Regions from separate parts of the Pseudomonas sp. FP2335 genome, predicted to be linked through region 1. Evidence: predicted binding sites of a transcription regulator. Region 1 holds the regulator's gene; each other region holds the start of a gene.
The links. The regulator FliA, encoded in region 1, starts transcription of late flagellar genes. The targets are predictions, from matches to a motif close to CTAAAGTTTNNNNNNNNNNNGCCGNTAA.
Positions count from the first base shown of each region.

Region 1 (8,116 bases):
GCCGCCGACATGTCGGCAGGCTCGGCATAGCGCGCCAGGGCGGCCAGCAGTTCCGGCGTAGCTGCGGTGATCGGGGCACGTTCACGCACTTGGCTGAACATGCCGTTGACCGCATCCAGTGCTTCGAGAATCACGTCCATCAACTCCGAGTCGACGTGCCGCTCACCCTTGCGCAGGATGTCGAACACGTTCTCGGCGATGTGGCAGCACTCCACCAGCTCATGGAGCTGGAGGAAGCCGGCGCCCCCTTTTACAGTATGAAAACCGCGAAAAATTGCATTGAGCAGGTTCGCATCATCCGGTCGGCTTTCCAGCTCGACCAGTTGCTCGGACAACTGCTCTAAAATTTCGCCGGCCTCTACAAGGAAATCCTGAAGGATCTCTTCATCGGCGCCGAAGCTCATGTGGGTGCTCCTTAGAAGCCTAAACTGGATAACAGGTCATCGACATCATCTTGACCCGATACAACGTCTTCACGTTTATCGGCATGAATCTGCGGACCTTCACCCTTGGCGAGATGTTTTTGTGGATCTTTTTCCGAGAGGATCGCTTCGCGGTCATGTTCGATGCCGGCAAAACGGTCAACCTGGCCTGCCATGAGCACCAATTTGAGCAAATTGCTTTCCACTTCGGTGACCAATTGGGTCACACGCTTGATCACCTGACCGGTGAGGTCCTGGTAATCCTGGGCCAGCAGAATGTCATTGAGGTTGCTGGAAACCATGCGGTTTTCCTGCTCACTGCGTGACAGGAAACCTTCGACCCGACGTGCCAACTCACGAAACTCTTCGGCCCCGACTTCGCGGCGCATGAAGCGACCCCAGTCGTGGCTCAAGGCCTGGGCTTCGGTGGCCATGCCATTGACCAGAGGCGTGGCGTTTTCCACCAGGTCCATGGTGCGGTTGGCCGCTGCCTCAGTCAGCCTGACCACATAGGACAGGCGCTCGGTGGCATCGGTGATCTGCGAGATCTCTTCGGCCTGGGGCATGTGCGGGTCGATCTGGAAATTGACGATCGCACTATGCAGCTCACGCGTGAGCTTGCCCACTTCCTGGTACAGGCCGCGGTCACGGGTCTGGTTGAGCTCATGGATCAACTGCACCGCGTCGCCGAACTGGCCTCTCTCAAGGCAGTCGACCAACTGGTGAGCATGCTTTTTCAGGGTCGACTCGAAGTCTCCCTGTGATGTTTCTTTATGCTCCATAGCTCCCCCGCGATGGCATTAGCCGTGGATGCGTTCGAAGATTTTTTCGATCTTCTCTTTCAAGGCCAATGCAGTGAAAGGTTTGACCACGTAACCGTTTACCCCGGCTTGGGCGGCTTCGATGATCTGTTCACGCTTGGCTTCGGCGGTCACCATCAACACGGGCAGGCCGCGCAGCTTTTCGTCGGCACGCACGTGACGCAGCAGGTCGATACCGGTCATGCCCGGCATGTTCCAGTCGGTTACCAGAAAGTCGATGCTCCCGCTGTTGAGGATCGGAATCGCCGTAAGGCCGTCATCCGCCTCGACCGTGTTTGTGAACCCAAGGTCACGCAACAGGTTTTTAATGATCCGCCGCATCGTTGAGAAGTCATCAACGATGAGGATTTTCATGTTCTTGTCCAATTCGACCTCCAAGCAGTCTTAAACGCGCCCAGCACCTGGACGCGCCATTTCAATCAACAGGCGTTACACAAAAAGGACTGCCCAGGGCACCACGGCGCAAAACCGCAAAAGCGTCACGCCTTCACGGTCTCGTCTGCAGTGTCCCCACACTGCCTGTCAGCGCGCGCGCCACTCTCCCAACCGCCCCCGCAAGCGGGCTGCGCACTGGCTATGCAGCTGGCTGACACGCGATTCGCTGACCCCCAGGACCTCACCGATTTCCTTGAGGTTCAGCTCTTCGTCGTAGTACAGCGCCAACACCAGTCGCTCACGCTCCGGCAAATTGGCAATCGCGTCCGCCAACGCGCCCTGGAAGCGTTCATCCTCCAGGTCGCGCGACGGCTCAAGATGTGCACTCGCGCCGTCCTCGTGCAGCCCTTCGTGTTCGCCGTCCTGTAGCAGGTCGTCGAAGCTGAACAGGCGGCTGCCCAAGGTATCGTTCAAAATCCCGTAATAATCGTCGAGACTCAATTGGAGTTCGGCCGCAACTTCGTGATCTTTAGCGTCGCGACCGGTTTTTGCTTCAATTGCACGAATTGCGTCACTGACCATGCGCGTATTGCGGTGTACCGACCGCGGCGCCCAATCACCTTTACGCACCTCATCGAGCATCGCGCCACGGATACGGATGCCCGCGTACGTCTCGAAACTGGCACCCTTGCTCGCATCGTATTTGGTCGACACTTCAAGCAGGCCGATCATGCCGGCCTGGATCAAGTCTTCGACCTGCACACTCGCCGGCAGGCGCGCCAGCAGGTGATAGGCGATGCGCTTGACCAGCGGCGCATAGCGCTCGATCAATTCGCCCTGGCTGTCACGTGCCGACTTCTTGTAAAGGTTGTAGCCGCTGGATGTCATAGCACAGGTCCCGCGCTCGTCTGATGCACCAATCGCTCGACGAAAAACTCCAGATGCCCCCGGGGATTGGCGGGCAATGGCCAAGTATCGACCTTCTGAGCAATAGCCTTGAACGCCAGTGCGCACTTCGAACGAGGGAACGCTTCATAGACCGCACGCTGCTTTTGCACGGCCTTGCGCACGCACTCGTCATAGGGAACTGCGCCTACGTATTGTAAGGCGACATCAAGAAAGCGATCCGTGACCTTGGTCAACTTGGCGAACAGGTTGCGCCCTTCCTGCGGGCTCTGGGCCATGTTGGCCAGGACGCGGAAGCGGTTCATGCCGTAGTCACGGTTAAGCAATTTGATCAGGGCGTAGGCATCGGTGATCGAGGTGGGTTCATCGCAGACCACCAGCAAGACTTCCTGCGCGGCGCGCACGAAGCTGACCACCGACTCGCCGATCCCGGCGGCGGTGTCGATCACCAGCACGTCGAGGTTGTCGCCAATGTCGCTGAACGCCTGGATCAGGCCGGCATGCTGCGCCGGGCTCAGGTGCACCATGCTCTGGGTGCCGGAGGCAGCCGGTACGATGCGGATCCCGCCAGGCCCCTGGAGCAGCACATCACGCAGCTCGCAGCGGCCCTCGATCACATCGGCGAGGGTGTGTTTGGGCGTCAGCCCCAGCAGAACGTCGACGTTCGCCAGACCCAGGTCAGCATCCAGCAACATGACCCGACGGCCAAGCTCTGCCAGGGCCAGGGACAAATTCACTGACACGTTAGTTTTCCCGACGCCACCTTTGCCGCCGGTCACCGCGATCACCTGTACGGGATGCATGCTGCCCATTTTATTTCTTTACCTTGTCTTGCTTAGACGCAGGCTACATGGCTTGGCCGCGTGAATCGCTTGCAGACCAACGATGTAGATACATTTCACGGTGTTCGCCCTGCCCTCAACCCACCCGCTTTGCCGGGTTGTGGTAGAGGTCGGCGAACATATCGGCCATCGCTTCCTCGCTAGGCTCTTCTTGCATTTGCACGCTGACAGCGCGGCTGACCAACTGATGACGGCGCGGCAGATGCAAATCATCCGGGATCCGCGGCCCGTCGGTCAGGTAGGCGACCGGTAATTCATGGCTGATCGCCAGGCTCAATACTTCGCCCAGGCTCGCCGTCTCATCCAGTTTAGTCAGGATGCAGCCGGCCAGGCCGCAACGTTTGTAGCTGTGGTATGCAGCGGTAAGAACCTGTTTCTGGCTGGTGGTTGCAAGCACCAGGTAATTTTTCGACTTGATGCCACGCCCGGCCAGGCTTTCCAGTTGCATGCGCAGCGCCGGATCGCTGGCCTGCAGGCCGGCGGTGTCGATCAGCACCACGCGCTTGCGCAGCAGCGGATCGAGGGCGTTGGCCAGGGACTGGCCCGGGTCGACGTGGGTTACCGACACATTGAGGATACGGCCCAGGGTCTTGAGCTGCTCCTGGGCGCCGATGCGGTAGCTGTCCATGCTCACCAGCGCGATGTTGTGCGCGCCGTACTTGAGCACATAACGCGCGGCCAGCTTGGCCAGCGTGGTGGTCTTGCCCATGCCGGCAGGGCCGACCATGGCGATCACACCGCCCTCTTCCAGGGGCTCGATTTCCGGGGTGACGATCATCCGCGCCAGGTGCGCCAACAGCATGCGCCAGGCTTGGCGAGGTTCCTCGATTTCGGTGGTCAGTGCCAGCAGGTCGCGGGACAACGGGCCGGACAGGCCGATGCGTTGCAGGCGGCGCCACAGGTTGGCCTGGGCCGGCTTGCTGCCTTGCAACTGTGTCCACGCCAGGGAGCCCAGCTGCACTTCCAGCAGCTCACGCAGGCCATTGAGTTCAAAGCGCATCGAGTCGAACACACGCTGGTCGACTGCGCCCGCCGGTGGCGGCGCTGCAGGACGCGGTGGTTCGGTGAAGGTGGGCTCAACCAAGGGCTCCGCAGCGGTCAGCGGCAGGCCGGCGAACAACTGGCGATTGGTGGTGGCATCGCTGTCGCCGCGCATGCTCAGTTCGGCCTGGGCCGACACAATGCGCGAGGCGGTCTTGCGCAGCTCGTCTTCGAGTTCCATGTTCGGCACACGCGGCGCCAGCGCCGAAGGCGTGTAATCCAGGGCAGCCGTCAGCTCGACACCGCCGGCAATACGACGGTTACCGATAATCGCGGCATCGGCGCCCAGCTCATCACGCACCAGTTTCATGGCCTGACGCATATCGGCGGCGAAAAAACGCTTCACTTGCATAACCCACTACCTCAGCCGTTGGGCCCTACTGTCGCGACGATAGTCACTTGCTTGTTGTCAGGAATTTCCTGATAAGCCAAAACGTGCAAATTCGGAACTGCCAGGCGTCCAAACCGCGACAACATCGCCCGGACGGGGCCGGCCACCAGCAGAATCACCGGATGGCCCTGCATTTCCTGGCGTTGTGCGGCGTCGATCAACGAACGCTGCAGTTTTTCAGCCATGCTTGGCTCCAGCAGAACGCCCTCTTCCTGGCCTTGTCCTGCCTTCTGAATACTATTGAGCAATATTTGTTCCAACCTTGGCTCCAAGGTGATCACAGGCAGCTCAGACTCAGTCCCTACAATGCTTTGCACGATGGCGCGAGACAATCCGACACGCACCGCCGCCACCAGCGCGGCGGTATCTTGACTCTTGGCGGCATTGTTGGCGACGGCCTCGGCGATGCTGCGAATGTCGCGCACCGGCACCTGTTCGGCCAGCAGCGCCTGCAACACCTTGAGCAACTGCGACAGCGACAGCACGCCCGGCACCAGCTCTTCTGCGAGTTTTGGCGAAGCCTTGGCCAGCAAACCCATCAATTGCTGGACTTCCTCGTGGCCGATCAGCTCGTGGGAGTGCTTGTACAAGATCTGGTTGAGGTGGGTGGCGACCACGGTGCTGGCGTCAACCACGGTGTAGCCCAGGGACTGCGCCTGGCTGCGTTGGCTGATTTCGATCCACACCGCTTCCAGGCCAAAAGCCGGATCTTTGGCGGTAATGCCGTTGAGGCTGCCGAATACCTGGCCGGGGTTGATCGCCAACTCGCGGTCCGGGTAGATCTCGGCTTCGGCGAGGATCACGCCCATCAGGGTCAGGCGGTAGGCACTGGGGGCCAGGTCGAGGTTGTCGCGGATGTGCACGGTGGGCATCAGGAAGCCCAGGTCCTGGGACAATTTTTTGCGCACGCCCTTGATCCGCGCCAGCAGCTGGCCGCCCTGGTTGCGGTCCACCAGCGGGATCAGGCGGTAGCCGACTTCCAGGCCGATCATGTCGATCGGGGTCACGTCGTCCCAGCCCAGCTCCTTGGTTTCCGAGGCGCGGGCCGGGGACGGCAGCAGTTCCTGCTGGCGCGCCACCTCTTGCAGGGCCTGGACCTTGACCGCGTTTTGCTTTCTCCAGAACAGGTACGCCGCGCCGCCTGCCAGGGCCGCCATGCTCAGGAACGATACGTGGGGCATGCCCGGCACGATGCCCATGATCGCCATGATGCCCGCCGCCACGGCCAGGGCCTTGGGCGAGGCAAACATCTGCCGGCTGATCTGCTTGCCCATGTCTTCGGAGCCCGAGGCACGGGTCACCATGATCGCGGCAGCTGTGGATAACAACAGTGATGGCAATTGCGCCACTAAACCGTCACCGATGGTCAGCAAGGCGTACACCTTGCCCGCATCGCCGAAGGTCATGCCGTGCTGGAAGATACCGACGGCCATGCCACCGATCAGGTTGATGAACAGAATCAGCAGGCCGGCGATGGCGTCACCGCGCACGAACTTGCTGGCACCGTCCATGGAACCGTAGAACTCGGCTTCCTGGGCGACTTCCAGGCGGCGAGTCTTGGCTTGGTTCTGGTCGATCAGGCCGGCGTTGAGGTCGGCGTCGATCGCCATCTGCTTGCCGGGCATCGCATCGAGGGTGAACCGTGCGCTCACCTCGGAAATCCGCCCGGCACCCTTGGTCACCACGACGAAGTTGATGATCATCAGGATCGCGAACACCACGATACCGACCACGTAGTTACCGCCGATCACCACCTCACCAAAGGCCTGGATCACCTTGCCGGCGGCGGCGTGGCCGTCCTGGCCGTGAAGCATCACCACGCGGGTCGACGCCACGTTGAGCGCCAGGCGCAACAGGGTTGCCACCAGCAGGATCGTCGGGAATACCGCGAAATCCAACGGTCGCAGCGCGTATACGCAGACCAGCAGGACTACGACGGACAGGGCGATGTTGAAGGTGAAGAACACGTCCAGCAGGAACGGCGGCATCGGCAACATCATCATTGCCAGCATCACCAGTAGCAGCAACGGCACACCCAGATTGCCCCGCGACAGGTCAGTCAGGGTGCCACGGGCCGTGCTGAACATTTGAGAGCGATCTACCACCGGTATTCCTCGTGTTCCTTGAAGCAAAGTTTTGACGCCGGGAGGCGACTTGAAGGCGGTATTGCAAGAAGCCTTCCAACTTTTACCCAAGTCAGACGAGTACCGTTTTTTTACACGACCCGTACGTTTGCAGCCTGCGGCCCTTTTTGTCCGGGCGTTATCTCGAACTCGACCTTTTGCCCTTCAGTAAGGCTCTTGAATCCGCTGGCCTCAATCGCCGAATAGTGGACAAAAACATCCGTACCATCTTCCTGCTGGATAAACCCAAAGCCCTTTTCTGCGTTGAACCACTTCACCGTGCCTGTCGCCATTGCCGCTCTCCCGACATCTCATTCAAAAACCCGAGATCAGTGTGACGTTGACTGCAAAGATGCCCCGGGGACGATGAATCCTGCCAAATCGCACCCGCTGCCCAACCTTGAGCCGAACCCCGACCGAGCTGGTGAGGTCTACCCGCACCTGCTCACTCCCGCCATCCATTGCGATGACCCCTTCCCCTGTCTCACTGCTGTAAAACCTGACGGTTCCGGTCACCCACTTCATTGCTACCTCGCTGCTTGTTCCTACACGCAGTTTCTGCTGCCATGGAAACGCGGGACGCGCAGGCTGGCTACTGTCAGAGTTGACAGGTCAGCAAGGATTTACGACGAACGGTACGCATGCGATTGCCGTAGTGAGCGGGCTTGCCCGCGCTGGGTGGCGAAGCCGCCCCAAACGGGACGCCGCTATGTTTCAGGAAGACCGAGGTGTCGGGATTTAGGGCGGCTTCGCCACCCAGCGCGGGACAAGCCCGCTCACTACAGGGTAAGGGGAAATATCAGGAGTCGCGGCGTAAATCCGGGGGAATCGGCAGGTCCTTGAGCGGATCAGGCCGCTTGCCTTTGCCCGCGCGGTATTGGCGGATCTGATAGACATAGGCCAACACCTGCGCCACCGCCAGGTAAAGCCCGGCCGGGATTTCCTGGTCGAGGTCGGTGGAGTAGAAGATCGACCGCGCCAGTGCCGGCGACTCCAGCAGCAGGATGTCGTTGGCCACGGCGATTTCGCGGATTTTCAGTGCGGTAAAGTCACTGCCCTTGGCCAACAGCATCGGCGCGCCGCCTTTCTCCGGGTCGTACTTGAGCGCCACGGCGTAGTGGGTCGGGTTGGTGATGATCACGTCGGCGTCGGGCACCGAGGCCATCATCTTGCGCTGGGACATTTCCCGCTGCAG
Region 1 is NZ_CP117437.1:4,258,211-4,266,326, forward strand. It holds gene PSH81_RS19045 (chemotaxis protein CheA) at 1-404, opposite strand, end outside; gene PSH81_RS19050 (protein phosphatase CheZ) at 416-1,204, opposite strand; gene PSH81_RS19055 (chemotaxis response regulator CheY) at 1,223-1,597, opposite strand; gene fliA (RNA polymerase sigma factor FliA) at 1,766-2,506, opposite strand; gene fleN (flagellar synthesis regulator FleN) at 2,503-3,336, opposite strand; gene flhF (flagellar biosynthesis protein FlhF) at 3,443-4,759, opposite strand; gene flhA (flagellar biosynthesis protein FlhA) at 4,771-6,885, opposite strand; gene PSH81_RS19080 (cold-shock protein) at 7,014-7,214, opposite strand; gene flhB (flagellar biosynthesis protein FlhB) at 7,721-8,116, opposite strand, start outside.

Region 2 (8,116 bases), 1.6 Mb from region 1:
GTGGAATGCCGGGTCGTTGTGGTCGAGGAACAGTCCTATCAATGGGTCGGAAAACAGCCACAGCACCGCCGCAAATCCCAACATCACCGCGGCGCCAAAGCCGATGCCGACCCGGCCGGCCAAACGTGCCTGCAGCAGTTGCCCGGCACCGTAATGCTGGCCGATACGCATGGTCACCGCGTAGGACATTCCCGCCGGCACCATGAAGGCCACCGAGACGATTTGCAGGGCGATCTGATGCGCCGCCAGCTGCGTGCTGCCCATGGTGCCCATGCACAGCGCGGCGAAGGCAAACAGTCCGACCTCGACCGCATAGGTGCCGCCAATCGGCAGGCCCAGGCGCCACAGTTCGCGCAGATAGTGCGTGTTCAGGCGTAGGAGGCCGGTGCCCAGCGGGTAGGCAGCATAGGCGCGGTTGCTGCGGATGTACCACATCAACGCCAATGCCATGCCGTTGGCCACAATCGCGGTCACCAGGCCGATGCCCATCAAACCCAGTTTCGGCAAGCCGAACATGCCTTCGATCAGGGCGTGGTTGAGCAGGTAGTTGAGCACCGTGCCACACAGGCTGATCACCATCACCGGGGTGGCCTTGCCGATGGCGCTGGTGAAACCGCGCAAGGCCATGAAGCTCAGGTAGCCGGGCAGGGCGAAGGGCAGGATCGTGAGGAATTGCCCGGCGGCGTGCACGTTGGTTTCGGTCTGGCCGAACATCAGCAGCACCGGCTTGAGGTTCCACAGCAGCAGCGCGGCGGCCAGCGCCATCAGCCAGGCCAGCCACAGCCCGGCCTGGGTCAGGCGTGTTGCACCGTCGATGTCGCCCGCTCCATGCCGGATCGCTACCAGGGTGCCCACCGCCGCAATCACGCCGATGCAGAAAATCGACACGAACGAATAGCTGGCCGCGCCCAGGCCACCACCGGCCAAGGCTTCGGGGCTCAGGCGGGCCATCATCAGCGTGTCGGTCAGCACCATCAACATGTGCGCCAACTGTGAGGCAATCAACGGCCCTGACAGCCGCAGAATGGCCCAGAGTTCGGTACGTGCCGGATGCTGCATGATCATCACGCTCAAAAAGTCATAGGGTTGTGGAAGGGTTGATTCTCGGCGCTCTGGGCCTATTGCACAAAGGGATAAAAGCGATCACTTGCATGATTAAAACTCATGCCTGAATGATTCTGGTAGGGTTTCGGCATCCTGCTGTCGGAGCCTTCCCTATGTCTCGTCGTCTTCCTCCGCTTTACGCGTTGCGCGCATTTGAAGCCGCGTCCCGACACCACTCCTTCACCCGCGCGGCAGAGGAGTTGTCCATCACCCAAAGCGCGGTGAGCCGGCACATCCGCACCCTGGAGGAACATTTCGCCTGCCGCCTGTTCCAGCGCAGTGGCCGCACGTTGCAGCTCACCGAAGCGGCCCGCCTGCTGCTACCGGGCGTGCGTGAAGGCTTCGCCGCCCTTGAGCGGGCCTGCCATACCTTGAACGCCGAAGATGACATCCTGCGCATGAAGGCGCCGTCCACCCTGACCATGCGCTGGCTGCTGGCGCGGCTCAGCCGGTTCCGCGCGTTGCAGCCGGGCAATGAGGTGCAATTGACCAGCGCGTGGATGAGCGTGGACGAGGTGGACTTCAACCAGGAGCCGTTCGACTGCGCGGTGCTGTTGAGCGACGGGCATTTTCCGGCGGACTGGGAAGCCTGCTACCTGTTCCCCGAGTTGTTGATCCCGGTGGGCGCGCCGAACCTGCTGGACGACGGCCCGTGGGACGCTACGCGCCTGGCCACTGCCGAGTTGCTGCATCCCACGCCCGACCGCCGTGACTGGCGCAACTGGCTGCAACGCATGGGCTTGTCGTCGCAGGTCTCGCTCAAGGGCGGGCAGGTGTTCGATACCCTTGAACTGGGCATGATCGCCGCTGCGCGGGGTTACGGCGTGTCCATGGGGGACTTGCTGATGGTGGCCGAAGACGTCGCCCAGGGGCGATTGAGCCTGCCGTGGCCAACTGCCGTGGCCAGTGGGGAAAATTACTATCTGGTGTGGCCTAAAACCCGTCCCGGCGGTGAGCGCCTGCGCCGCTTGGCGGACTTTCTCCAGAACGAGGTGCAGGCCATGGCACTGCCGGCGGTAGAGCGCCTCGATTGAAGGGGGATGGCTCGGTATAGCAATCGTTTGCGTGATACCCCTGTGCAGTACTCAAGTATTGCTCGGCGCCGCCGAAGTAGGGTGTTGGAACCATCGTACTCCAACGCTACCCACCAGATAATTTGCCGAGCCGCGCTATGAGATCAGGATGATCCTGGCCTCGGCCAGGAGCTGTCATGTCTCAACCTCGTGCTCGGATTGCTTCCCAGCTAGGCCTCGCGCTCGCCGTGATTTTGGCTGTCGTCATCAGCGGCAGTACGGTGTTTGCCTTGCGTTCCCTCGACTCCGCCAACCTCGACACCCGCGAGGAACACCTGGCCAGCGAAGCGCGCCTGCTCGCCGATCAACTCAACACCTTCCACAGCACCTTGCGCGAAAGTACCCAGCGTTTGAGCGGGCTGTTCGAAAAGCGCTTCGGCGCCGGTTTGAGTGTGCGTGCCGACCAGCCGGTGAGCGTGGCCGGCGTGCAGACCCCGGGCCTGTACCTGGGCAACGCGGTGCTGAACAACGATTTCGCCGAAGTCGATGAGTTCAAGGACACCTCGGGCGGCGTGGCCACCGTGTTTGTGCGCACGGGCGAGGACTTTGTGCGCGTCAGCACGTCCCTGACCAAACAGGACGGCAGCCGTGCCATCGGCACCGCGCTGGATCACCAGCATCCGGCCTATCAACGCCTGCTGGCCGGGCAAAGCTACGTCGGCCGTGCAGTGTTGTTCGAACGTTCCTACATGACCCAGTACACGCCGGTGCGCGATAGCGCGGGCAAAGTCATCGCGGTGCTGTTTGTCGGTTTCGACTACACCGACGCGCAAAACGCCCAGTTCGATAACCTCAAGCGTTTCCGCATCGGCCAGACCGGCTCCCTGGCGCTGCTCGATGAGCAGAAACACTGGCTGGTGCCGCCCGCGGGCGTGCAGGCGCTGGACCAGGCAGCCCCAGTGATCGTCGACCTGGCGAAAAAACCGGGTGAAGGGCGCTTCTGGAGCGACAAGAACGAAGACTTCTACAGCGTCGCGGTGCCGTTCGACGGCGGGCCGTGGTCGGTGGTGGCGAGCATGCCCAAGGCAGAGATTCGCTCCGTGACGTGGTCGGTCGGGATTCGCCTGATCATCGGCAGCGTACTGGCGATGTTGCTGGCGGTGGGCGCAACGGTGTGGTTGCTACGCAGCAAGCTGGCGCCGTTGAGCGACCTGGTACGCCAGGCCGAAGCCCTCGGCGCGGGCGATTTGAGTGCCCGTCTGAACGTCTCCAGCCATGACGAAATCGGCCAACTGGCACGCAGCTTCAACCAGATGGGTGAAGCGCTGTCGACCATGGTTTCGCATATCCGCAAGGCCGCCGAAGAGGTCAACAGCCGCGCCCAAGCGTTGTCCGGTTTGTCTGGCGGTGCCTATGAAGGCATGGAGCAGCAATCCGGCGAGATCACCAGCATGGCCGGTGCGGTGGAAGAATTCAGCGCCACCTCGTTGAACATTGCCGACAATATGGGCAGCACCGAACGCCTGGCCCAGGAAAACGCCCAGCAGACGCGCATCGGCCGCAATTCGATGCAAGAGGCGTCGTCGTCCCTGGAGCACATCGCCACCGCCTTGAACAGCACGGCCACGGTGATCAACACCCTCGGCCAGCGTTCCCAGGAAATCGGTGGGATCGTCGGCGTGATTACCTCCATCGCCGACCAGACCAACCTGCTCGCGCTCAACGCTGCCATCGAAGCCGCGCGCGCCGGTGAGCAGGGCCGTGGGTTTGCCGTGGTGGCCGATGAAGTGCGCAACCTGGCCTCGCGTACCCGCCAGGCCACCGACGAGATTTCCGGGATGATCCAGAGCATCCAGCAGGAGACCGGCAACGCCATCAGCACCATGGAGCATGGCAACGTATTGATGCAGGAAGGCCTGTCGCGCAACGCCGATGTCGCGTCGGCCCTGGCGCGCATCGATGAGCAAAGCCGTTCGGCGGGGCAGCAGTTTGCCGCGATCACCACCGCGACCCAGGAGCAGAGCAGCACCGCGACCTTGCTCAGCAGCAACCTGCAAAGCATTGCCCTGGCCAACAGCGAGCAGCGTGAAGTGGTGTCGAACCTGGCGATTACCGCCAAGGAGCTGGAGACATTGGCGGCGGGCCTGCGCCATGAGGTTGACCGCTTTCGTTGACCCAGACACGGCAACGCCGGTGTACGGGATAGCGATTCCCATACACCGGCGTTGCTCAAGCGCGTAAGCCGAGGGTTACACGGTCGCGCCCGCTGGCTGGGCGTCGATCACCTCGTTGTACGGCGCCTGGACCCGATCACGCAGGCCGTAGTCACGGATCACCGAGGTCACGCGCACGCGGTAGTCGTCGAAGATCTTGTCGCGGCCGGCTTTTTGTGCCGACAGGTGCGCGGTTACGTTGCGCCATTGGACCACGGCTTCTTCATCGCGCCAGGTGGTCACCGACATGACTTTCTTGGGGTTCAGGGTGCTTTGAAAGCACTCCACGGAGATGAAGCCTTCCATGGGCTCAAGCATCGGCGTCAGCTTGTTGACCAGATCGACATAGGTCTCGCCCTGGCCCGGCAGCGCTTGCAGCTCAAACAAAACTACGATCATGTTAATTCCTCATCCTTGTGTTTTTAGTGGGTGTCGCTCAGGCGGCCGTCACGGTCGACGGCCTGCTGTTCAGTGCTGTGCTGGCGTTTCCAGTGCGTCCAGCCAGTCGTTGATCACGGTGCGGGCGGCCACGGTCAGGCGGTCGCCCAGCTCGATGGCGGCGGCGCGCAAGGCGTGGGGGTTGATGCCGGTTTGCGACAGTTCGCAGGCATGGCCGACCAGCCAGTGTTCGAGCTTGTTTACATCGGCTTCGAGGTGAAATTGCAGGGCCAGCACGTTGCGACCCAGGGCGAATGCCTGGTGGGCACCGACCGCCGTGCTGGCCAGGTGCACGGCATCCTTGGGAATGTCGAATTGGTCGCCGTGCCAGTGCAGTACGGGGGTGCCTTGCAGTGCCGCGAGCACCGAATCCTGGCCGGCCGTGGTCAGGGTCAGGGCTGAAAAACCGATTTCCTTGACGCCCAGCGGGTACACCTTGGCGCCCAGGGCGCGGGCAATCAGTTGTGCCCCCAGGCAGATCCCCAGCATCGGTTTGCCCGACTGCAAACGCTGGTTGATCAGCGCCAGCTCGTCATGCAGGAACGGGTAAAGCTGCTCGTCGTAGGCCCCGATCGGGCCACCCAGCACGATCAGCAGGTCGGCCTTTTGCACGTGCGCGCTGTCGAGTGTGTCGAGCATGGGGTCAAGGTAGTGCAGTGCGTAACCCTGTGCGGCCAGGACGGCTTCCAGGGTGCCGGCGTCCTCGAAATGTATGTGGCGCAGCGCAATTGCAGTCTTCATGGAAAAAACTCGTGTGTGAAAGCGATTAAGTGCCGGTTCATGCCGGCGGGTTCAGGTCTACGTTGAGCGTCCCGGAACGCGGGAAGGTGCAGCAGGCCAGGGCATAGCCTTGCTGCTTGTCCTGATCGCTGAGGCAGAAGTCCGGTTGCAGGGTGTAGTCGCCGTCGGACAACTTGACCCGGCAGACACCACAGATCCCTGCCCGGCACAGACTGCGCACGGCAATATCACCGGCTTCGAGCATGGCCAGCAGGCTTTGGCCGGCGGGGCCTTCAACCACCTGGTCGGTGTCCTTGAGCTGCAAGCGCACGCTAGACGGCGATTCGGCCGCCGCTGCGGGGGCCGCTACCGGCGTGAACGATTCGATCAACAGCGTGCTGTCAGGAAACAGCGCCGTTGTGTGTTCGCGCATGCCTTGGGCAAATGCCTGGCTGCCGCAAATCACCACGGCCTCGGGCGCGCCCAGCAGGCTCAGGTCGGCGGCGCTGGGGCGCCCGGCCTTGAAGTGGCCGTTGCTCTTGACCGTCTCGCGGGTGACAAACACCTGCAAGGCGAACCACGCCGTGGTCAGTTCCAGCTCCAGCAGCTCCTGCAAGAACGGGATCTGGGCAATGCTCGGTACGCACAACACCAGCGCCACATCGGGCACCGCCAAGCCGCGCTGTGCACGTTCGCGCAGGCCGCGCAGCAAGGCGATCGGCAGCGTGATGCCAATGCCACCGGCGAGCATGCCGACCTGCTGGCAATCCACAATCGAGGCCAGGCAAATGTCGCCGGCGACAAAGTGCATCGGTGCCGTTTCGCCTGCGCACAAGGTCGCGTGCAATTGGTCGGAGACGCCGCCGTGGCCTTCGCGTTTGACCGCAATTTCAAACAGGTCCGCCGCCGGTGTGCGGGTGATCGAATACAGGCGCTGCTGGGGCGTGCCGGTGGTGTCCGGGTAACTCACCGCCACGTGCCGGCCGGGGCGCAGGCCGTCGAGGAACTCGGCGCTGGCGCCGTGGGCGCGCAGGGCGAAGACCTTGATGTCGGCGGTTTCATGGGTAACGCTTTCGCAGCGCGCCTGAAGTGTCATGCCGTTCATGCGCGGGCCTTTTCGCGAAGGGCGTCCATTGCGCTGTCGACGTTGCCCAGGCCGTTGCCGGTCAGGCCGATGCGGTCGATCAGGGCTTCGACCGAGTCGGTGTAGACGCTGATCTCATTGTTGTCGCCGACGTCATGCAGGATGTCCTGGGCATGGGGGAAGTCGAGCATCGCGAACACGGTCGACCAGGCGCCCATTTCGTTGTTGGCGAACATCTGCACGGTCTTGAGAATCACCGCGCGCAGGTACTCGCGCTCCTTGCGGCTCAGGCCGTGCACGATGTCGGACGCGACGAAACTGAACACGCTGGAATGGCTCCATTCGTCCATGGCGTGGGTGCGGGTGACCTCATGACAGATCGCCTGGATGCTGGTGTCTTCCGCCATGGTCTTGAGGTAGTCGGTGATCAGCGTCTCACTGGCGCACGCGACCCCAAAGCGGGTCAGGCGCCGTTCCCATTCGGCGGTGCAGTTGGCCAACAGCCCTTCGCGCCAGGTCACCAGGTTGAACGCGCTGAAGTCCAGCGGCTTGAGTTTGCGCATGTCGTAGATGTAGTTGCAGGCCATGATCGACATGCGCGTATGCAGCGCCTCGTCCAGCAGCGCCTGGGACATCACGTCTTGCAGCAAGGCGCGGTTCTGGCTGGGCGGAGGGGTCTTGATGATGTCTTCGCAGGCAGGCACCACCACATCGCATTCGATGTAGATGGTCTTGAGGTTGTAGATCCCCCAGGCGTAGGACAGGCACTGCGATTGCAGGGCCTGCGGGGCTTCGCGCCACGCCTGGTGATCGCGGAACGGCAGCAGGCAAGCACTGAAATCCTGCTTGGCCGGGTTGAAGGCCAGGTTCCAGTAGTCGGGTTGTGGGTTGTTGACGGCGGCGCGGGTTTTCCACAGGCCGGATAATTTCGTCAGCATGTTCTGAACCACGTCATCGGTTCCACAGTTCAAACGGTCCATGTTTTCTTTCCCATTGGTCAGGCTATTTTTTTGTCTGTGTCTGGTTTGCGCATGTGGTTTTTTTCTACAGGCATGCGCTTTTCAAGTCTGCGGCAATTCGGTTGGCACGGTGTTGTCCTGGGTCATTTAAGGGCCACGAGCGGTGCGGTTGATGGGTTTGATCGCTCCAGGTACCAGGACTGCATCAAGGTCAACGCCACGGTCAATCCCATGAAAGCGGCGCTGGCCCAGAAGATGGCGTCGGGGTGGCCCCTGTCGAGCAGCCAGCCGAAACCGACCGGCCCCAGCGTGCCGCCGATGTTGAAGCCGGTGCTGACGATGCCAAAGGTTTTGCCCTCGGCGCCCTTGGGTGAGGCGGCGCGGACGAGCATGTCGCGGGACGGTGCGATCAGGCCGGTCAAGAAGCCGGCGCTGCCCAGGGTGATCAGCAAGGCCATGTCGCCCAATTCGGCGTTGGCCACAATCAGGATCAGTACGCCGGCCAGTGCAAAGGCGAGGGCGGCGACGAGGCCGTGGCGTCGGGTCCGATCCGCCAGCGCACCGCCGGCCAGCACGCCAAAGGCG
Region 2 is NZ_CP117437.1:5,837,254-5,845,369, reverse strand. It holds gene PSH81_RS26470 (NorM family multidrug efflux MATE transporter) at 1-1,065, opposite strand, end outside; gene PSH81_RS26465 (LysR substrate-binding domain-containing protein) at 1,218-2,138, shown strand; gene PSH81_RS26460 (methyl-accepting chemotaxis protein) at 2,315-4,291, shown strand; gene PSH81_RS26455 (antibiotic biosynthesis monooxygenase) at 4,367-4,729, opposite strand; gene PSH81_RS26450 (glutamine amidotransferase) at 4,799-5,509, opposite strand; gene PSH81_RS26445 (2Fe-2S iron-sulfur cluster-binding protein) at 5,547-6,593, opposite strand; gene PSH81_RS26440 (diiron oxygenase) at 6,590-7,552, opposite strand; gene PSH81_RS26435 (MFS transporter) at 7,675-8,116, opposite strand, start outside.
Region 2: PSH81_RS26460 (methyl-accepting chemotaxis protein) is a predicted target of FliA. The motif match lies at 2,189-2,216, and genes of this name have one in related genera.

Region 3 (8,116 bases), 1.3 Mb from region 1:
TACCGCAGGACTGCCGGGAAAATTACCGGAGAGCCGCACGCTGATCACCGACTTTGCCTCATCCTCCTGACTGTCCACGGGTTCGGCCGTGTATTGGTACTTCGCTTTCGCTGCCGCTCTCCATGCGGTGATGGCATCAATACCCACGATGGTTTTTCCTTCATCCAGGACTGTCGCATCCTGCGTAAATACTGTGTTTAAGGTGCCGACGTCGGTGCCGGTCTCACTTGTAAAATAGGCTTCAATGGCTGGATGCCGACTAATACTCATCGAGTTATTCTCCTGATAGACAAGTGCTACTCATGATCAGCGCCTCAGCCAAACTCGACAAGAACGCACGAAAAAGTAAGTGACTACCAATGAGCCATAACAAGGTCTACACGCCTGATTCAGCTGCCGAAGATGTCAATGCCGTATTTGCACTACTGCGCGGCAGATGGAAACTGGTCATTTTGTTTCATCTCTTCGATGGCAAGGTTCAGCGCTTTTCAGATCTCGAACGTGTGGTCAGTGGCATATCTCAAAAAATGCTGGCTCAACAACTGCGGGGGCTGGAGCAAGATGGGCTGGTGATACGTACCGTCTACGACGAAAAACCACCTCGAGTGGACTACCGCCTGACGGCTTGGGGACAAAAGCTTTGTCCGGTGCTTGATGGCATGTTGAAGTGGGCCGAGGCCGACCACGAACAGGCATCACCCTCCTCCTCTCTTCCGGCCTAGGTGTTCGAGGGCCGGGCTCTGGTTACGACGGCGGTATAGCAAGGCGCCCGGTTGCGTGGCTGAACGCTAGGCGGTAGATCGCTCGGGCTTGAGCGCGCCTGGTGATTACGATCTACGCTAAGACACTGGCGCCTTTAGTCGCCAAGAATACCTTCGTGGAGCAAGCTGTCCCTGCTGGTGTCGTTGGTGTGGCTCATGCGAGATTTGGACGCAGTGAGTACATCCGAGTAACAGTCGCCTGCTGGTCATAAATCAGACAGATGGCACTTAGGTTGTCTAAAGTTGTGACGCACGGCGCAGATAACTCGTATGTCATCTCCACGCGCAACACAGTTCAAGGATCGAACTCATGACCCAGCGTCAATCCAGCCGCACTCCCCCTCTCGCTCATCCGCGTTTTCGCTGGTTCGCTTTGATCCCGGTGGTACCTGCCGTGATTTGGACACTGGTGCAATCAACCTCTGCGGCCAACCTGGCGGCTTGCGCGGTACTGGTGCTGATCGGCCTCGGTGCCTGCGCCTGGAGTGCGAGTTCGCAGCGTAACGCCGTGCAGCTAGGCATCGCGCAGGTGCAGGCGGCTCAGGCCGACGCGGGCGCGGCGCGCAACGGTATGGCCTCGCGGGCACAGCTAGATGAGGTGTTGCTGGGCGCCATGCCGATCTGGGCCAAGCAGGTGGAAAGCTCGCGCCATCAGACCGAAGAAGCGATTGTGAGCCTGGCTAACCGGTTTACCGGGATCGCCACGCGCTTGCAGGAAACGGTACACGCCTCGCAGCACGCTGCCGGAGAACTGGATGGGCACGCCGCAGATGGGCCGCTTGAGGCGTTGGCACGCAGCGACAGTGAACTGAGCCAGGTGATCAATTCGCTCAAGGCCACGCAAAGCAGCCGTGATCAAACCCTGGCCCAGGTCCGCAGCCTGACCGCCTACACCGGCGAACTGCGCACCATGGCCGCTGATGTGGCCGCGATTGCTGCACAAACCAACCTACTGGCCCTCAACGCAGCCATCGAGGCGGCGCGGGCCGGTGAGGCCGGTCGTGGCTTCGCGGTGGTGGCCGATGCGGTGCGCAGCCTGTCGAGCAAATCCAGTGAAACCGGTCAGCAGATGTCGGCCAAGGTCGACATCATCAATAACGCCATTACGCAATTGGTGCTCGCTGCGTCCAGCAACGCCGACCAGGACAGCCATTCGGTGGCCGAATCCGAAAACAGTATTCAAGTGGTGCTCGAGCGCTTCCAGAACATCACCGGGCGTCTGGCCGACTCCGCCGACCTGCTCAAGCAGGAGAGCTACGGCATCCGCGATGAGATGACCGAAGTGCTGGTCAACCTGCAATTCCAGGATCGGGTCAGCCAGATCCTCAGTCACGTGCGCGACAACATGCACGCTTTGCATGAGCACCTCCTGCAAGCCAGCCTGGCCCCCGACCAGGCGGTCGCCGTCGACGCCCGGCAGTGGCTGGCGCGCATGGAAGCCACCTATGCCACCGACGAGCAACGGCGCATCCACCATGGCGATGCGGCCGCGCAGCACAATTCTCAAGACATTACTTTCTTTTAGGAGTACCTCATGGCTAAGAATGTATTAGTGGTCGACGACTCCAGCAGTGTGCGGCAGGTGGTTGGTATTGCCTTGAAAAGTGCCGGTTACGACGTGATCGAAGCCTGCGACGGCCGGGATGCCCTGGGCAAGCTCACCGGGCAGAAGGTGCACCTGATCATCAGCGATGTGAACATGCCCCACATGGACGGCATCACCTTCATCAAGGAGGTCAAGAAGCTGGCCAATTACAAGTTCACGCCTATCATCATGCTGACCACTGAGTCCCAGGAGTCGAAGAAGGCCGAGGGCCAGGCCGCTGGCGCCAAGGCCTGGGTGGTCAAGCCGTTCCAGCCGGCGCAGATGCTGGCGGCGGTGTCCAAACTGATACTGCCCTGAACCCCGGCGCCAGGGAGGCTCCCATGCCGATCACCATCGACACCTTCGACGACACTGCCCGCGTGCGCATTGACGGTGAGCTGACGATTTACACCGTCGCGGAACTGGCAGGTGCGCTGCTGCCGCAGATCGGCGCGTCGCCACGCCTTGAGCTGGACCTGTCCCAGGTCACGGAAATGGATGGCGCTGGCTTGCAGTTGCTCGCGGTCATCCGGCGTGAGGCCGGCGTCAGCGGTACAGGCTTGAGCGTGACCGGCCAGAGCCAGGTGGTCATCCAGGCGCTCCAACTGTGTCGCAGTGAGGCCTCATAGTCAGCGCTTCCCACGTTTTTTGATCGACAAGGAAAGGTCCGGTGAGCATCAATCTCGATCAGGCACAGCAGACATTTATCGTTGAGGCACGCGAGCTGTTGCAGGACATGGAGCAATCCCTGCTGCAATTGGAAAGCGAGCCCGCCGACCAGGATGCCATTGGCGCGATTTTCCGCGCCGCCCACACCATCAAGGGTTCGGCGGGCCTATTCGGTCTGGCGTCGATCGTGGGGTTCACGCATATCGTCGAAAACGTGCTCGACCACCTGCGCGAAGGCAGTGTGGCGGTGGACGCCGCTTTGATCGCACTGCTGCTCAAGTGCGGTGACCACATGCTCGAATTGATCGAAGTGGTCGCCGACCGCGGTGAGACGCCGACGCCCGCCGCGCTGGAGCGCGGTGAGGCATTGCGCGAGGCACTGAGTGCCTATTCGCCGCTGCCAACCACCGCTGTCAGCGTCGACACCGCTGAGGTGGGCGACGACGCGGCGGTGGAAGTGCTTTGGCATATTGACCTGCGCTTCGGCGTGGATGTCTTCCGCAACGGCATGGACCCGTTGTCGTTCCTGCGTTACCTCGACACCCTGGGCACGCTGTTGCAGGTCACCACCTTGACTCAGCACATTCCGCCCGCCGCCAGCTGGGACCCGGAAAGCTGCTATCTGGGCTTCGAGATTGACCTGCGCTCGACGGCCAGCCACGCCACCCTCAAGGAGGTATTCGACTTTGTGCGTGATGACTGTGAAGTGCAGATCAGCGCCGTAGACGAAGCGCCTGAGGGCACGGCGGCCATCGCTCGCGACCTGGTCACCCAGGCCGAGCCCGCCTTGATGCCAGCAGCATCGCCGCGTCCGGCGCCCAGTGAGGTGAAGACCCGCGACGGCAATTACGTGCGCGTCAACGCCGACAAGCTCGACGAGTTGATCAATCTGGTCGGCGAGTTGGTGATCGCCAGCGCCGGCGCTAACCTGCTGGCCCGCTCCTCTAACAATGACCCGTTGCAAGAGGCGGCTTCGACGGTCTCGGGGCTGGTGGAAGAGATCCTCGATGGCGCCCTGCACTTGCGCATGATCCCCATCGGCGACACGTTCAACCGCTTCCGCCGCGTGGTGCGCGATATCAGCCAGGAACTGGGCAAGGACATCGAACTGATCATCAGCGGTGCGGAAACCGAACTGGACAAGACCGTGGTCGAGAAGATCGGCGACCCGCTGATGCATCTATTGCGCAATGCCATGGACCACGGTATCGAAAGCGCCGATGCGCGGCGTGCGGCCGGCAAGTCGGCGAAGGGCTATCTGAGCCTCAATGCCTACCATGACTCGGGGAGCATCGTCATTGAGATCGCCGACGACGGTGCCGGGCTCAACCGCGACCGCATCTTGCAGAAGGCCCAGGAACGCGGGCTGGTGGCCAGTGGTGCGCTGCTCACCGACCAGGAGATCTATAACCTGATCTTCGAAGCGGGTTTCTCCACCGCCGAGGCCGTGACCAACCTGTCCGGGCGCGGCGTCGGCATGGACGTGGTCAAGCGCAATATCACTTTGTTGCGCGGCACCGTCGACCTCGACAGCCGCCCCGGCAAGGGCACCGTGGTGCGCATTCGCTTGCCGCTGACCCTGGCGATCATCAATGGGTTCATGGTCGGCATCGACCAATCCACCTATGTGATTCCGCTGGACATGGTCCAGGAGTGTATCGAGCTGGATGAAGACCTGCGCCAGTCCAGCCGTGACACGGGATATCTGGACCTGCGTGGCGAAGTGTTGCCACTGGTGCACCTGCGCGATCACTTCAATCACGAAGGCCCGGTCGCCCGACGTCAGAATGTAGTGGTAGTGCGCAATGCCGAGCATAAGGCCGGGCTGGTGGTCGATGACCTGCTCGGCGAGTTCCAGACCGTGATCAAACCCCTGGGCAAGTTGTTCGGCGCACTGCGCGGCATCAGCGGCTCGACCATATTGGGCAGCGGCGCGGTGGCCTTGATTCTGGATGTACCGGTACTGCTCAACCAAATCGTACAACTGGAAGCCCGCACAACCCCGGCGCCTCAGTCGCCAACGGTCGTTGCCCGCTGACGCATTTGCAATTCCATGGAGGTTCCCCAATGAAATGGTTCTACGATCTTAAGATTTCCACCAAGTTGATCAGCTCGTTCCTGCTGGTCCTGGTGCTCACCGGGGCGATGGGCGGCTTCGCCATCCACCAGCTCGGTGAGGTCAACCATGCGGCCCAGGACATCAAGGGCAACTGGATGCCCTCCATGCGCGCAGCCGCCGGCATGCGTTTTTTTGCCGCCAACTACCGTTTGAAAGAAAACCGCCACATCGCTACCGAAATTCCCGAGGAAAAGGTCCAGGCCGAACACGAAGCCACCGAAGCGCGCCAGCAGTTCGAAACCCGCATGGGCACCTACGAGCAATTGCTGTCCAACGATGAAGACCGTCAACTCCTGACCAGCGTCAAAAGCGCTTGGGACGCCTACCTTGCAAGCAGCAAGCAGGTGCTTGAGTTTTCTCGCCAGAACCAGAACGCCCAGGCGAGCGGTTTGCTCAGGGGAGAATCCAGGGGGTATTTCGATGAGGTGACCGCTCGGCTGCAGAAAATGGTCGAGTTCAACGACGCCGGGGCGAGCGCCGCCGGCGACAAAGGCTCGGCGCTGTATGAAAGCGCACGTGTGTCAATCATCGCGGTACTGGTCGCGGCCCTGCTGATCGGCCTGGGCCTGGCGGTATTCATCGCACGGATCATTTCCCGCCCGTTGCGCCAGGCCGCGAGCGCTGCCGAGCAATTGGCTGAAGGCAACCTCAACGCACACATCGAGCCCGGTGGCAAAGATGAAACCGGCATGGTGCTCAACGCCATGCGCAACATGGTAGGCAAGCTGGCACATATCATCGGTGAAGTGCGCAATGCCGCCGATAACCTGGCCAGCGCCTCCGAGGAGGTCAGCGCCACCGCGCAATCGATGAGCCAGGCCACCAGTGAACAGGCCGCCAGCGTCGAGGAAACCAGTGCGTCGGTGGAGCAGATGAGCGCCAGCATCAACCAGAACACCGAAAACGCCAAGGTCACCGATGGCATGGCCAGCAAGGCCGCCAAGGAAGCCACCGAGGGCGGCGAATCGGTACAGCAGACGGTGGTGGCGATGAAGAAAATCGCCCAGCGCATCAGCATCATTGATGACATCGCCTACCAGACCAATCTCCTTGCACTCAATGCCGCCATCGAGGCCGCCCGGGCCGGCGAGCATGGCAAGGGTTTCGCAGTGGTCGCCGCCGAAGTGCGCAAGCTGGCTGAACGCAGCCAGGTAGCCGCCCAGGAAATCGGTGAGCTGTCCTCCAGCAGCGTGGACATGGCCGAGAAAGCCGGCAAGTTGCTCGACGAAATGGTGCCTTCCATCAACAAGACGTCCGACCTTGTGCAGGAAATCAGCGCCGCGTCCGAGGAACAGGCGGCCGGAGTCGCGCAGATCAACACAGCGATGACCCAGCTCAACCAGGTGACCCAGCAAAATGCCTCGAGCAGCGAGGAACTGGCGGCCACGGCCGAAGAAATGAGCAGCCAGGCCGAGCAACTGCAACAGGCCATGAGCTTCTTCGTGCTGGATTCGGCGCCCAAGGCCGCGGTTCAAAGCAGCAGCGTGGACAGCCCCGGCAGCAAGCCTAACCGCCAGCAGCCACAGCCCAAACCACAGGCACCGCGCAAGGCATTCGCCTACACCATGGCCAGTGCCCCGGACGAAGCGGATTTCACCCGCTTCTGATCGCACGATCAAGGTGGGCCTACTAGGGAGAGTGATATGGGCGCAGTAATGACGACTCGGCAGACCGCTGTGGCGGTAGATGAGGATGCGCAGTACCTGACCTTCATGCTTGGCGGCGAAATGTTTGCCATCGGCATTCTGGGGATCAAGGAAATTATCGAATACGGCAGCCTGACGGTGGTGCCGATGATGCCGGCTTTCGTGCGCGGGGTGATCAACCTGCGCGGCGCGGTGGTACCGGTGGTGGATTTATCCGCTCGGTTTGGGCGGGCCAACTCGGCGATCACCCGACGCTCCTGCGTGATCATCATCGAAGCGAGTACCGACGATGGCCAGCCCCAGGATATCGGGCTGCTGGTCGATACGGTGTCTGCGGTGCGGGAGATCCCGGTCACGCAGATCGAGCCGCCACCGAACTTCGGCGCGCGAATTCGTGCCGATTTCATCAGTGGCATGGCCAAAGTCGACGGCAAGTTCGTGATCGTGCTGGAGGTGAACAAGGTGTTGTCCATCGATGAGATGTCTAGCCTCGCCGAGGCCGGCCAGGCGCCGCCCCTCGACCTCGACCCGCGTTGAGGCCCCGACCATGCCAGACAACGCTTGCATCGATGATCGTGAATTCGGTCAGTTCCAGAGCTGGCTGTACCGCGCGGCCGGGATCAACCTTTCGCCAACCAAGAAAGCGTTGGTGGCCGGGCGCCTGTTCAAGCGCCTCAAGCACTATGAACTGCAGAGCTATAGTGAGTATTTCAAGCTGATCATGAATGACCAGCGCAAGGGCGAACTGCAGGTTGCGCTGGATTTATTGACCACCAACGAAACGTATTTTTTCCGCGAGCCCAAGCACTTCGAATTCCTGCGTCAGCAGGTACTGCCCCACGCCGCGCCGAGCAAAGTGTTTCGCGTGTGGAGCGCGGCCAGTTCCTCGGGCGAAGAGCCCTACAGCCTGGCGATGACCCTGGCCGAAAGCCTCGGCACCACGCCTTGGGAAGTGACCGGCTCGGACATCAGCACCCAAGTGCTGGCCAAGGCGCGCACGGGCCATTACTCCATGGAGCGCACCGAGACATTGCCCCAGCCGCTGCTGGCCAAGTATTGCCTCAAGGGCATTGGCCGCCAGGCGGGCACCTTCCTGATCGACAAGGCTTTGCGTAGCCGCGTCAATTTTGTCCAGGTCAACCTTAACGAGGCGTTGCCTGCCCTGGGGGAGTTCGAGGTGATCTTCCTACGCAACGTGATGATTTATTTCGATCAGCAGACCAAGCGCCAAGTGGTCGCACGCCTGCTGCCGCTGCTCAAACCCGGCGGTTATTTGATCATCAGTCACTCGGAAAGCCTCCACGGTGTCAATGACACCTTGAAGCTGGTGGCACCG
Region 3 is NZ_CP117437.1:2,978,170-2,986,285, reverse strand. It holds gene PSH81_RS13160 (nuclear transport factor 2 family protein) at 1-270, opposite strand, end outside; gene PSH81_RS13155 (helix-turn-helix domain-containing protein) at 360-722, shown strand; gene PSH81_RS13150 (methyl-accepting chemotaxis protein) at 1,072-2,286, shown strand; gene PSH81_RS13145 (response regulator) at 2,296-2,664, shown strand; gene PSH81_RS13140 (lipid asymmetry maintenance protein MlaB) at 2,688-2,975, shown strand; gene PSH81_RS13135 (chemotaxis protein CheA) at 3,017-5,053, shown strand; gene PSH81_RS13130 (methyl-accepting chemotaxis protein) at 5,083-6,741, shown strand; gene PSH81_RS13125 (chemotaxis protein CheW) at 6,778-7,317, shown strand; gene PSH81_RS13120 (protein-glutamate O-methyltransferase CheR) at 7,328-8,116, shown strand, end outside.
Region 3: PSH81_RS13150 (methyl-accepting chemotaxis protein) is a predicted target of FliA. The motif match lies at 999-1,026, and genes of this name have one in related genera.